DNA from 2 places in the Agromyces sp. GXQ0307 genome. Region 1 is predicted to be linked to the other one. Evidence: predicted binding sites of a transcription regulator. Region 1 holds the regulator's gene; the other holds the start of a gene.
What was found. The regulator HspR, encoded in region 1, represses chaperone genes until heat shock. The targets are predictions, from matches to a motif close to AAGTTGAGTCNNNNNGACTCAACTT.

Region 2: the regulator HspR is predicted to act here: its motif matches at 2,894-2,918, upstream of ACIQH8_RS07370 (Hsp20/alpha crystallin family protein).

Annotation. Positions count from the first base shown of each region.
Region 1 covers NZ_JBIZVY010000002.1:900,611-906,312, forward strand. The annotation lists gene ACIQH8_RS09510 (arsenate reductase ArsC) at 1-38, shown strand, start outside; gene ACIQH8_RS09515 (ion channel protein) at 65-1,393, opposite strand; gene ACIQH8_RS09520 (heat shock protein transcriptional repressor HspR) at 1,499-1,921, opposite strand; gene ACIQH8_RS09525 (DnaJ C-terminal domain-containing protein) at 1,921-2,919, opposite strand; gene ACIQH8_RS09530 (nucleotide exchange factor GrpE) at 3,048-3,710, opposite strand; gene dnaK (molecular chaperone DnaK) at 3,713-5,593, opposite strand.
Region 2 covers NZ_JBIZVY010000002.1:427,147-432,848, forward strand. The annotation lists gene ACIQH8_RS07355 (CBS domain-containing protein) at 1-218, shown strand, start outside; gene ACIQH8_RS07360 (hypothetical protein) at 252-422, shown strand; gene ACIQH8_RS07365 (hypothetical protein) at 692-2,185, opposite strand; gene ACIQH8_RS07370 (Hsp20/alpha crystallin family protein) at 2,429-2,869, opposite strand; gene ACIQH8_RS07375 (cytochrome bc complex cytochrome b subunit) at 3,270-4,910, shown strand; gene ACIQH8_RS07380 (methylated-DNA--[protein]-cysteine S-methyltransferase) at 5,068-5,580, opposite strand.

The sequences.
Region 1 (5,702 bases):
TCCTCGGCGAGATCCTCCCGGCAGGCGCGCGCGCATGACCGATCGACTGGGGCGCGGCTGAACGTCAGGCCGTCGGCGGCCGCTCGCCGTCCGCCTCGGCCGGCGCTGCGGCATCCGCCCCGGCAGGCGCCGGAGCCGCCTTCGGCACGATCCGGAACTCCGGCGCCTTCGACACCAGCAGCCACGCCGGGAGGATGATCACGCACAGCCACGGCAGCAGCGCGATATCGCCCGCGACCGCCGCCGCGACGAACAGCGCGAGCCATCCGTCCTTCGCCATCACGAGCAGGATCCCGATGAGCGCGCTCGCGACGCAGAGCGCGATCGGCAGGGACGGGATGAGCGCGTGCGCGAGCATGCCGAGCGCTGCCCCGGTGAACGCCGCGGGGAAGATGCGGCCGCCGCGGAACGCCGCGCTGGCCGCCACGATCAGTGCGACGAGCTTGACCAGCACGATCACGACGAGCTGCCCGGCATCGTAGGCGTCCGGATCCTCGAACAGCTCCCCCATCTGGTCGAGCCCCTTGAACAGCGTGATCGGGCCGCCGAGCAACCCGAGCAGCCCGAGCACGAGGCCGCCCGCGGTCGCGATGAGCAACGGTTGGCGGAGCGAATGGAACGCCCGGTGCACGAACGGGAAGACGAACGCCCCGGCGAGGCCGATCACCACACCCGCGACGGCGATGACGATGCCGGCGACAAGCAGCAGCGGCGTCGTGGGCGCCGTGGGCAGGGTGAACTGCAGCGGCGGGGCGCCGAGCACGTGCATGGTGCCCGCCGCGGCGGCCGCCGAGGCGAGCGGCAGGAACAGCTTGTCCCAGAGCGCGCCGCCCCCGCGCACGGCGGCGAGCGTCCCCGTGAAGAGCAGGGCCGCGGCGACGGGCGAGCCGAACAGGGCGCCGATCGTGCCGGACGCGGCCATGAGCATGCCGAGCTTCGCGCCGACCCGCGGCATCATGCGACCGAGCAGCGCGACCGTGAGCGCGACGTTGACCGCGATGATCGGGTTCTCCGGGCCGAGGCTCACGCCGCCGGCGAGCGCGAGCGCCGTGACGATGACGAGACCCGGCAGGGTGCGGAGCTTCAACGGCTCCGCAACGAGCTCGGTCGTCGCGGAGTCCGGTCCGCCGTGCCCCGGCAGGAACTGCAGGCCGAGACCCACCGCGAAGCCGGTGGCCGTGAGCACCACCACGATCCACCAGCCGTCGGGCTCGACGCCGAGCGCGTCGGGCAGCGCCGTCCACAGCACCTGCTGCAACCCGCCCGCCGCGACGTCGAGCGCGCGGAGGACCAGCGCGCACAGCGCTCCGATGATGATCGCGGGCACGAGGAGCACGAGGAGCTGCGCCGGAGTCGGTGCCGGCATCTCGATGTCGTCGGTGTCATCCGTCATCGTCGCCCCCGTGGGTCGCACCCGCCCGCCGCCCCCCGGCGCGCTAGGCACAGCCTCGCACACCCGCGGGCGCGGAGGCGAGGGCGAGGCGACGGATGCCGCGGCTCAGCCGCGCTCGAGCGGGCGCCAGACGACGACCGCGTTCTCGCGCCGAACGCGCGTGCCCGAACGGAGCGTGACGACCTCGCCCTCGGCTCCGGCCGCGAACACGCGGCGGCCCGGACGGTTCAGCATCTCGTCGGCGAGCGCGCGCTCCAGCTCGCGCACGCGCTGGCGCAGCTCGTTGACCTCGTTCTCGAGGCCGAGCACGCGGCGGATGCCCTCGAGGCTCACGCCCTCGCTCGAGAGCTGCTGGATCTCGCGGAGCTGCGCGACATCCCGCATCGAATAGCGACGGGACTTGCCGGCGGTTCGCTTCGGGGAGACGAGGCCCATGCGGTCGTACTGGCGGAGCGTCTGGGGGTGCATGCCCGCCAGCTCGGCCGCGACCGAGATGACGAACAGCGGGATCTCGCCGTCGACCTGCATCAGGCGCTCCGGGCCTTGGCGAGGAGGTCCTCGCGGGGGTCCTCGTCGGGCAGCTGCGCCGCGAACGCGCGCAGCTTCTCCTCGGCGTCCTTCGACAGATGCGCCGGCACCGCGACCTGGACGACCGCGAGCAGGTCGCCGGTGCCCTTCTTCGTCTCGACGCCGCGGCCCTTGACGCGCAGCACGCGGCCGCTCGGGGTGCCGGGCGCGACGCGCAGCTTCACGGGCTCTCCGCCGAGGGTCGGAACCTGGATGGTCGCGCCGAGCGCCGCCTCGGCGTAGGTGACGGGCACGGTGACGCGGAGGTTCAGTCCGTCACGCTCGAACACCGGGTGCTTGCGCACCTTCACGGTGAGCACGATGTCGCCGGCCTCGCCGCCGTCGGGGGACGGGTGCCCCTTGCCGCGCAGCCGGATCTTCTGGCCGTCGGCGACGCCCGCGGGAACGTTGACGCTGATCTCGCGACCCTCGGCGGTCTGCAGCGTGATGCGGTCGCCCTTGGTCGCGGTGATGAAGTCGAGCGTGGTCGACGCGGTCACGTCGCGGCCCTTCGTCGGCCCGCCGTAGCCGCGGTAGCCGCCGGTCGGCTGGCCGAATCGGCCGCCGCCGAAGAGCCCGCCGAGCAGGTCGTCGTAGTCGCCGCCCCCGCCGCCCTGGCGGAACGTGTAGCGCTGCCCGCCGCCCTGCTGGCCGAACATGCCGCCGAAGACGTCCTCGAAGCCGCCCGCGCCGGCGCCGCCTGGAGCGGTGAAGCGTGCGCCGCCGCCCATGGCCCGCACGGCGTCGTACTCCTTCCGCTCCTCGGGATCGGAGAGCACCGAGTTGGCCTCGCTGATCTCCTTGAACTTCGCCTCGGCCGCGGCATCCCCCGGGTTCTGGTCGGGGTGGTACTTGCGCGCGAGCTTGCGGTACGCCTTCTTGATGTCGGCGTCGCTCGCGTCCTTCGAGACGCCGAGCGTGGCGTAGAAGTCCTTGTCGAACCAATCCTGGCTGGCCATCGGCGCCTCCTCCCTCGAAATCTAGTGCTCCCGGTGGTCGAGTAGGACCGGAGGCCCGTATCGAGACCTGTTGCGAGGTCTCGATACGGGCTCCGCCCTACTCGACCACCGTCGGCGACGGATGCCGCTCACGCGGGCGTCTTGACGACGACCTTCGCCGCACGCAGCAGCGTGCCGCCCAGCAGGTAGCCGGTCTCGACGACGTCGGCGACCGTGTCGACCTCGACCTCGTCGGAGTGCTGCTGGAAGATCGCCTCATGGCGCTGCGGGTCGAACGGCTCGCCGACCTCGCCGAACTTCGCGAGGCCCAGCTTCTCGATCGACGCGCGCAGCTTCGCCGCGATCGTCGCGAACGGGGTGTCGCCGTCGAGGTCGCCGTGCTTCTCGGCCCGGTCGAGATCGTCGAGCACGGGCAGCAGGACGGCGACGGTCGCGCCGATCGCGCGCTCGCGCTCGACCTCGCGGTTCGCCTCGGTGCGCTTGCGGTAGTTGGCGTACTCCGCGGTCACGCGCTTGAGGTCGGCGAGGTGCTCGGCCGACGGGTCCTCGACCTCGGCCTGGGCCGCGTTGAGGATGTCGTCGACCGTCAGCTCCTCGTCGCCCTCGGCGACCGTGTCGGCGTCGACGGCCTCCGGCGAGGCGGATGCCGCGGCATCCGTCGCACCGGGCGCCCCCTCGGGGGCGGACGTCTCCGCCCCCTCGGGCGCCTTGCGAACCTCACCCGTCTCGGGGTCGATCCGCCGCTTGTCCCGGATGATCGGCTCGTCGTGGTTCTGGTTCTCGTCGGTCATGGTTACTTCTTCTCGTCCTCGTCGTCGATGACCTCGGCGTCGACCACGTCCTCGTCGGAGGACTCGGCGCCCTGCTCGCCCGAGGCGTTCGCGTCCTCGCCGGGGTTCGCGCCGGCCGTGGCATCCGCCTGCTGGCCCTGGGCGTAGATCGCCTCGCCGAGCTTGCCCTGCGACTGCGAGAGCTTCTCGAAGGCCGACTTCACCGCGTCGTCGTCGTCGCCCGCGAGGGCCGACTTCAGCGCGTCGACGTCGCCCTGGACCTCCGACTTGACGTCGGCGGGGAGCTTGTCGTCGTTGTCCTTGATGAGCTTCTCGACCGAGTAGGCGAGCTGCTCGGCCTGGTTGCGGGTCTCGGCGGACTCACGGCGCTTCTTGTCCTCGGCCGCGTGCTCCTCGGCGTCGCGGACCATGCGCTCGACGTCCTCCTTGGGCAGCGCCGAGCCGCCCGAGATCGTCATCGACTGCTCCTTGCCGGTGCCCTTGTCCTTCGCGGACACGTGCACGATGCCGTTGGCGTCGATGTCGAACGTGACCTCGATCTGCGGGATGCCGCGGGGCGCCGGGGCGATGCCGGTCAGCTCGAACGTGCCGAGCGGCTTGTTGTCGCGGGTGAACTCGCGCTCGCCCTGGAAGACCTGGATCGCGACCGACGGCTGGTTGTCGTCGGCGGTCGTGAAGGTCTCGCTGCGCTTGGTCGGGATGGCCGTGTTGCGCTCGATGAGCTTGGTCATGATGCCGCCCTTGGTCTCGATGCCGAGGCTCAGGGGCGTGACGTCGATGAGCAGCACGTCCTTGCGCTCGCCCTTCAGGACGCCCGCCTGCAGGGCGGCGCCCACGGCGACGACCTCGTCGGGGTTCACGCCCTTGTTCGGCTCCTTGCCGGTCTCCTTCTTGACCAGGTCGGAGACGGCCGGCATGCGGGTCGAACCGCCGACGAGCACGACGTGGGCGATGTCGGACAGCTTGATGCCGGCCTCGCGGATGACGTCCTCGAACGGCTTCTTCGTGCGGTCCAGCAGGTCGCTCGTCATGTTCTCGAACTGGGCGCGGGTGAGCGTCTCGTCGAGGTTGGCCGGGCCCGACTCGGTCAGCGAGAGGTAGGGCAGCTGGATGCTGGTGCTCATGCTCGAGCTCAGCTCCTTCTTGGCCTGCTCCGCGGCCTCCTTCAGGCGCTGCAGGGCGATCTTGTCCTTCGAGACGTCGACACCCGTCGTGTCCTTGAAGCGCTTGATCAGGTGGTCGACGATGCGCTGGTCCCAGTCGTCGCCGCCGAGGCGGTTGTCGCCGGCGGTCGCGCGGACCTGGATGGTCGAGAAGTCGTCGTCCTTGCCCACCTCGAGGAGGGACACGTCGAACGTGCCGCCGCCGAGGTCGAAGACGAGGATGAGCTCGTCCTCCTTGCCCTTGTCGAGGCCGTAGGCGAGGGCGGCCGCAGTGGGCTCGTTGATGATGCGGAGCACGTTCAGGCCCGCGATCTCGCCGGCCTCCTTCGTGGCCTGGCGCTCGGCGTCGTTGAAGTACGCCGGCACGGTGATGACCGCGTCGGTGACGGTGTCGCCCAGGTACTGCTCGGCGTCGCGCTTGAGCTTCTGCAGGATGCGCGCCGAGATCTCCTGCGGCGTGTACTCCTTGCCGTCGATCGACGCCGACTTCCAGTCGGTGCCCATGTGGCGCTTGACCGACGAGATGGTGCGGTCGACGTTCGTCACGGCCTGGCGCTTGGCGGTCTCGCCGACGAGCACCTCGCCGTCCTTCGTGAACGCGACCACCGACGGGGTGGTGCGGAAGCCCTCGGCGTTCGCGATGACGACGGGCTCGCCGCCCTCGAGGACGCTGACGACCGAGTTCGTGGTGCCCAGGTCGATTCCGACTGCACGTGACATGTGTGTCTCTCCTTCTGCCGGGGGCCTCGCGTTGGTCGCCCTCCGGCGATCGGCCCGGCGGTGACCGCCCGCGACCGAAGTCCGTGTTCGGCGAGACTTGAGCCTCGCC
Region 2 (5,702 bases), 470 kb from region 1:
CGGTGACGGCCGGAAGCCTCGCCGAGGGCAAGCCCGTCACCATCGGCGCCGACGACGACATCCGCGAGGCCCTGCAGATGATGCAGCACCATCAGATCCGACGCCTGCCCGTCATCGACGGGCACGACCTCGTCGGCATCATCGCGCAGGCCGACATCGCCCGAACGCTGCCCGAGGTGGCGACCGGGCGCACGGTCGAGGAGATCTCGACCCCCTGACCGACTCCGCACATCCAGGAAGCGAGCAGCACCATGAGCGGTTCGACCAACCCCGGCGGCACGCCTCGTGACGAGGACGACCCCTCGGTCCGCGACGAACCGAGGCCCGACGAGGAGACCCCGGGCGCACCGGAGAGCGACGAACCGATGACCGACTCCACCGACGGGGGGCTCGAGGGCGGCGACCCCGGCGTCGAGGAGTGAGCACGGGCACGCAGCGCCGACGCCGCGTCGCCTGAGACCGGCCGACACCGGTCGGCACACGGCCGTCGTGCAGCGCGGCGTCGACGCGTTCGGCGGCGGGTGGGACCAGCCGTACTCTGCTTGGCGCATGCCCCGAAGGGAAGGCCGCCTGAAACCCGGTGCTCCCGCTCTTGTCTCACGGCTCGGCCGGACGCGGGCGACACGCTACTCGCGGATCGGCTCGCGCCGCCCGGGTCGAAGGTCCCGGCGCCGAATCGGCCGGGTCCGGCTCACTCCACGCCGAGCGCGCGACGCGCGTGGCGGTACTTCTCGGCGAGGCGCTGCTGCTTGGCGAACTCCAGACGACGAAGCCGCCACGGCGCGGTGTTGTCGTCGATGTCGGCGAGCTTGACGCGCAACGCCACCGGGTGGCGCCGGATGCGCGCGTAGTACTCGTCGGGCGTGACCTCGGGTCGGCGGGTCAGGAGTTCGACGACACCGACGATCTCGATCAGGACGCCGGCCTCGAACAGCTCGCGCGAGGTGAGCGGGGTGTCCTCGAGTACGTCGTGCAGCCACGCCGCCGCCGCGGCGATGGGATCGGTCACCGGATCGAACCGCTCGGCGATGCGGCCCGGATGGTCGATGTAGGGCGTGCCGCTCTTGTCGAGCTGACCGCGATGCGCGGCGAACGCGATGCCCTTCGCGAGTGCGACCTGCGCGACGGCGTCGAGCGGGGAGAGCGCGGCGGGCGCGGGCGACGCGGCGGACGCGGGCGGCGCAGGGGGCGCGGGCGATGCGGCGGGCGCGTGCGGCGCAGGGGGCGCGGGCGGCGCCGTCGCCGACGCCCCGTCCGGCTCCAGCTCCGGCTCCGGCTCGAGCACCGGCGGCATCGCCGCCTCCGGCTCCGGCTCACCGTCCGGGTCGAGCCGGGGCTCGGCCGACGCATCGGCCTCGGCGTTCGGGGTCGGCTCGGCCGGACCGCCCGGCGGAATCGGCTCGAACGTCGCTCGGCGCGGACCAGGCGCCTCGGCTTCCGGATCGTCCTCGTCGGCGGCCGACGCATCATCCGCCCAGACGAGGGTCGAATCGTCCGCGGACGCCTCGTCCGCGTCCGGCCTCCGGGTCGCGTCGGCCGCGACATCCGTCTTCGCGTCGGCCGCGACATCCGTCGTCGTGTCGACCGCGACATCCGTCTTCGCGTCGGCCGAGGCCGCCTCGGGCGCGGCGACCGGCACGATCGCCATCGGGCGCGTCGCCTCGAGCGACGCCTTCCTCGCGGCGGCGACCTCGGCGATCGGGTCGCGACCGTCGAGGGGCCTGACGAAGATGAGCGCGTCCTCGAGTTCGCGCAGTTCGTGCTCGCCGATCTCGAGCATCGAGCGCGAGCCGCTCTTGCGTCGCTGCTCGAACGAGAGCTCGTCGACCTCGATGAAGTGCGAGCCGTCGCGCGAGCTGAAGTACCGGCGGCTCGCGCCGTCGGTGATCGCGACGATGACGGCCTCGTAGTCGCCGCTCGGCTGCAACGAGCTCAGGAAGTACCGGCGCCGGTCGGGGTCCTGGTGGTCGGCGGGATCGAACGCGAGGGTTGCGGCCCGGCGACGCGGACGTCGACCGGGGTGCGCGCTCGCGCGCATGGCCCAGCGGTCGCGCTCGATCGCGCCGTCGTCGACGAACGCCTCACTCCGTCGGCGGCCGCCGGGGCGCCCGTCGCCCGCATCGTCGCCGTCCTCGTCGGGCACGCCGAAGCCGGGCACGGGCTCGTCATCGGCGGGGGCTCTCAACGTGGTGCTCCGAGGGGATCGGGGGCGTCGTGTCGGCGGACGGCGTCGATGCCGCGGGGTGGACCTGGGGATCGGCGTATCCGGTGCGGGGTGGCGCGGGCTCGCGCGTACGCCGATCGTACGGCCTCGCCCGACTCTGCGCTGCCCCTCGCCCGCGATTCGGCGATCTCGATGACACGCGACGCGGGGCGGATGCCGCAGCATCCGCCCCGCGTCGAGATCGCCGGCGCCCGCCGGCGCCCGTCAGCTCCCGCTGGAGGTGACCTCGGGCGTCACGACGTCGTCGGCCGCGGAGCGCACCTCGACCTTGCGCGGCTTCGCGCGCTCGGACACCGGGATGATCACGCTCAGCACGCCGTTGTCGTAGTGCGCGCTGATGCCGGCGGTGTCGATGCCCTCGCCGAGCGTGAGCTGGCGGAGGAACGAGCCGCTCGGCCGCTCGTGGACCAGCCACCGGACGTTCTCGTCGTCGCGCAGCGTGCGCTCGGCGCGGATGGTCATCAGCTGGCCGTCGACGTCGATGTCGATCGAGCCCGGGTCGACCCCGGGCAGGTCGGCGGACAGGACGTAGTGGTCGCCGTCGCGGTGCAGGTCGATGGGCATCATCCGGGGGCCTCGGCTCGAGTCGAGCACGTTCGCCGCCAGGCGGTCGAGGTCGCGGAACGGGTCCCAGGTCATTGCCATGAGCGTCTCCTCTCGTGAGATCAGGAGTTGAGTCACCTCGACTCAACTTGATCAGAGATTAGCACTCGCATGACGAGAGTGCTAAGACCTTGGACCTGTCGTTCGCCGAGGGCGATCACCGAGCCGGTGGCGCTCCGCGCTCGCGCGAGTTCGCAGGATGAGCCGATCCATGGGTCCCGCACGGGGTGCATGACACCGCTCATCCTGTTTTCGCGTTGTGCGCGGGCGCGCCGTCGCGCGCGCCCGGTGCGAGTTCGCAGGATGAGCCACTCGACAGGTGCCCCAGCAGACCGATGACGCAGCTCATCCTGCGAACTCGGCCCCTCCGGCGGCCGAGCGGATGTCACACCCGGCAGAGCTGCGGGGTCGTATGTGTGAAGCCACTCACGAGGAGGCATCCATGCGCACCACCCCGGCACCGAGCGCCGACCTCTCCACCCGCGACCGAAACCGCCCCTCCCTCACCGACCGGCTCGGCGAGCGGATGTCACGGGCCACCGTGTTCGGGCGGCGGCTCGGCGACATCCGCGCCGACCTCGCCCGACGACCCGTGCCGCAACACTGGACGAACCTGTTCGGCGTGGTGAGCCTCGCCTGCATCGTGGTGCTGACCGCCACCGGCATCCTGCTCATGTTCTGGTACACGCCGTCGAGCGCGACGACCACGTACGACGGCGCGTACGCGCCGCTGCGCGGCGCCGAGGTCTCGCACGCGTTCGCGTCGACCATGCGGATCACGTTCGAGATCCCGGGCGGACTGCTCGTTCGGCAGGCGCACCACTGGGCCGGCCTGCTGCTGCCGGCGGCGATCATCATGCAGCTCCTGACGACGTTCTTCACCGGGGCGTTCCGCAGGCCGCGGCGCGGCATGTGGGTGCTGCTGTTCCTCATCTTCGTGGCGGCGCTGGCGGGCGGATGGAGCGGCTACGCGCTGCCCGACGACCTGCTCTCGGGCACCGGGCTGCGCATCACCGAGGGCATCGCGCTCGGCATCCCGGTCGTGGGCACGTGGCTCGCATCGCTGCTCTTCGGCGGCTCGTTCCCGGGCGAGATCATCGCGCACCTGTACCCGCTGCACGTCGCGATCGTGCCGGCGGTGCTGATCGCGCTCGTCGCGCTGCGCGCGCTCGCCGCGTGGCGGGTCGGCCCCGTGCAGTCCCCGGGCGCCGGGCGGACCGGCCGAAACGTGGTCGGCGTGCCGCTCTGGCCGAACGCGGCCGCACGCGCCGGCGGGCTGTTCGCGCTCGTCACGGGCGTGCTGCTCGTCATCTCGGCGACGGTCACCGTCAATCCCATCCAGCTCTACGGCCCGGCGTCGCCGGGCGACGCGGGCGCGGGGAGCCAACCCGACTGGTACACCGGGTTCCTCGACGGGGCGCTGCGGCTCGTGCCATCCGGATGGGAGTTCGTGCTCTTCGACCGCACCTGGACGCTCGCCGTGCTCGCGCCGCTCGCGGTGGTCACGCTCTTCCTCCTCGCGATCGCCGTGTACCCGTTCGCGGAGGCGTGGGCCACAGGCGACATCCGCGAGCACCACCTGCTCGAGCGCCCGCGCACCACCCCCACGCGCACGGGCATCGGCGTCGCCGCGATCGTGTTCTACGGCACGCTCTGGGCGGCCGGCAGCGCCGACCTCGTCGCGACGCAGTTCTCGGTCACCTTCGAGGGCGTGATCGCGGTGCTGCAGGCGACGCTGGTGCTCGGCCCGATCGTCGCGTTCGCGATCGCGCGACGCGTCTGCCTCGGGCTGCAGCGTCGCGACCGCGATGCAGCGCTGCACGGATACGAGACCGGACGCCTCGTGCGCCTGCCCGGCGGCGAATACGTCGAGGTGCACGCGCCGCTCCCCGCCGAGGCGCTGGCGCGCATCGAGCGACCCGAGCCGCGGTTCCTGCTCGTGCTGCACCCGGACGAGCGTGGACGCCTCACCCTCGCCCGGCGACTGCAGGTGCGCCTGTCGCGCTGGTACCTCGCCGACAGCATCGACTCGGAGACGGGCGCGCGGATGGTGCCGGTGGGCGAGGTCGCCCGGCGGCCGTGACCGGCCTGGCGACATCGACTGCTTCCCGCCGCGACGAGCGAATTCGCAGGACCACACGGGCCACGGGTCCCCTGCAGCGGGCATGAACCGGCTCATCCTGCTTTGGCACACCGACGCCGACCGCGGCCGCACGCCCGCCGAGCCGAGCCGCCGCGCATCAGAACAGGCGCCGCTGCGCGACGACGTCGGCCCCCTCGAGCTCGAGCAGCCACCGCTTGCGGTCGAGGCCGCCCGCGTACCCGGTGAGCGATCCGTCGGCACCGACCACGCGGTGGCACGGCACGAGAATGCTGATCGGGTTCCGCCCCACCGCCCCGCCGACGCGCCGCGCCAGGTTGCGGTCGCCGAGGCGCAGCGCGAGCTCGCCGTAGGTCGCGGTCGATCCGTACGGGATCTCGCGCAGCATCCCCCACACCGCGTGTTGGAAGTCGTCACCGGTCGGCGTGAGGGGCAGGTCGAAGCGGATGCGGCGTCCCGCGAGGTACTCGTCGAGCTCCGCGCCGAGCCGGGCGAACAGCTCGTCCCCGCGCGCGTCCACCTCGGTGCCGAGCGAGTCGGCGGCGGGCGGATGCCAGTGGCCCGGGAAGTACAGCCCCATCAGGCCGTCGGCGTCGCTGACCACGAGCAGGTCGCCGAGCGACGTGCGGAGCGTGGCGTGACGTCGGGGCATGCGTCGATTCTCGCGCTTCGGAGCATCCGCCGCGCGGCATCCGTCAGCGGGAATCGGACCTGACCGTGGTGCGCGCCGGCCCTGCGCACAGCCGCTCGAGCCCGCACCCAGCCCGACCACCA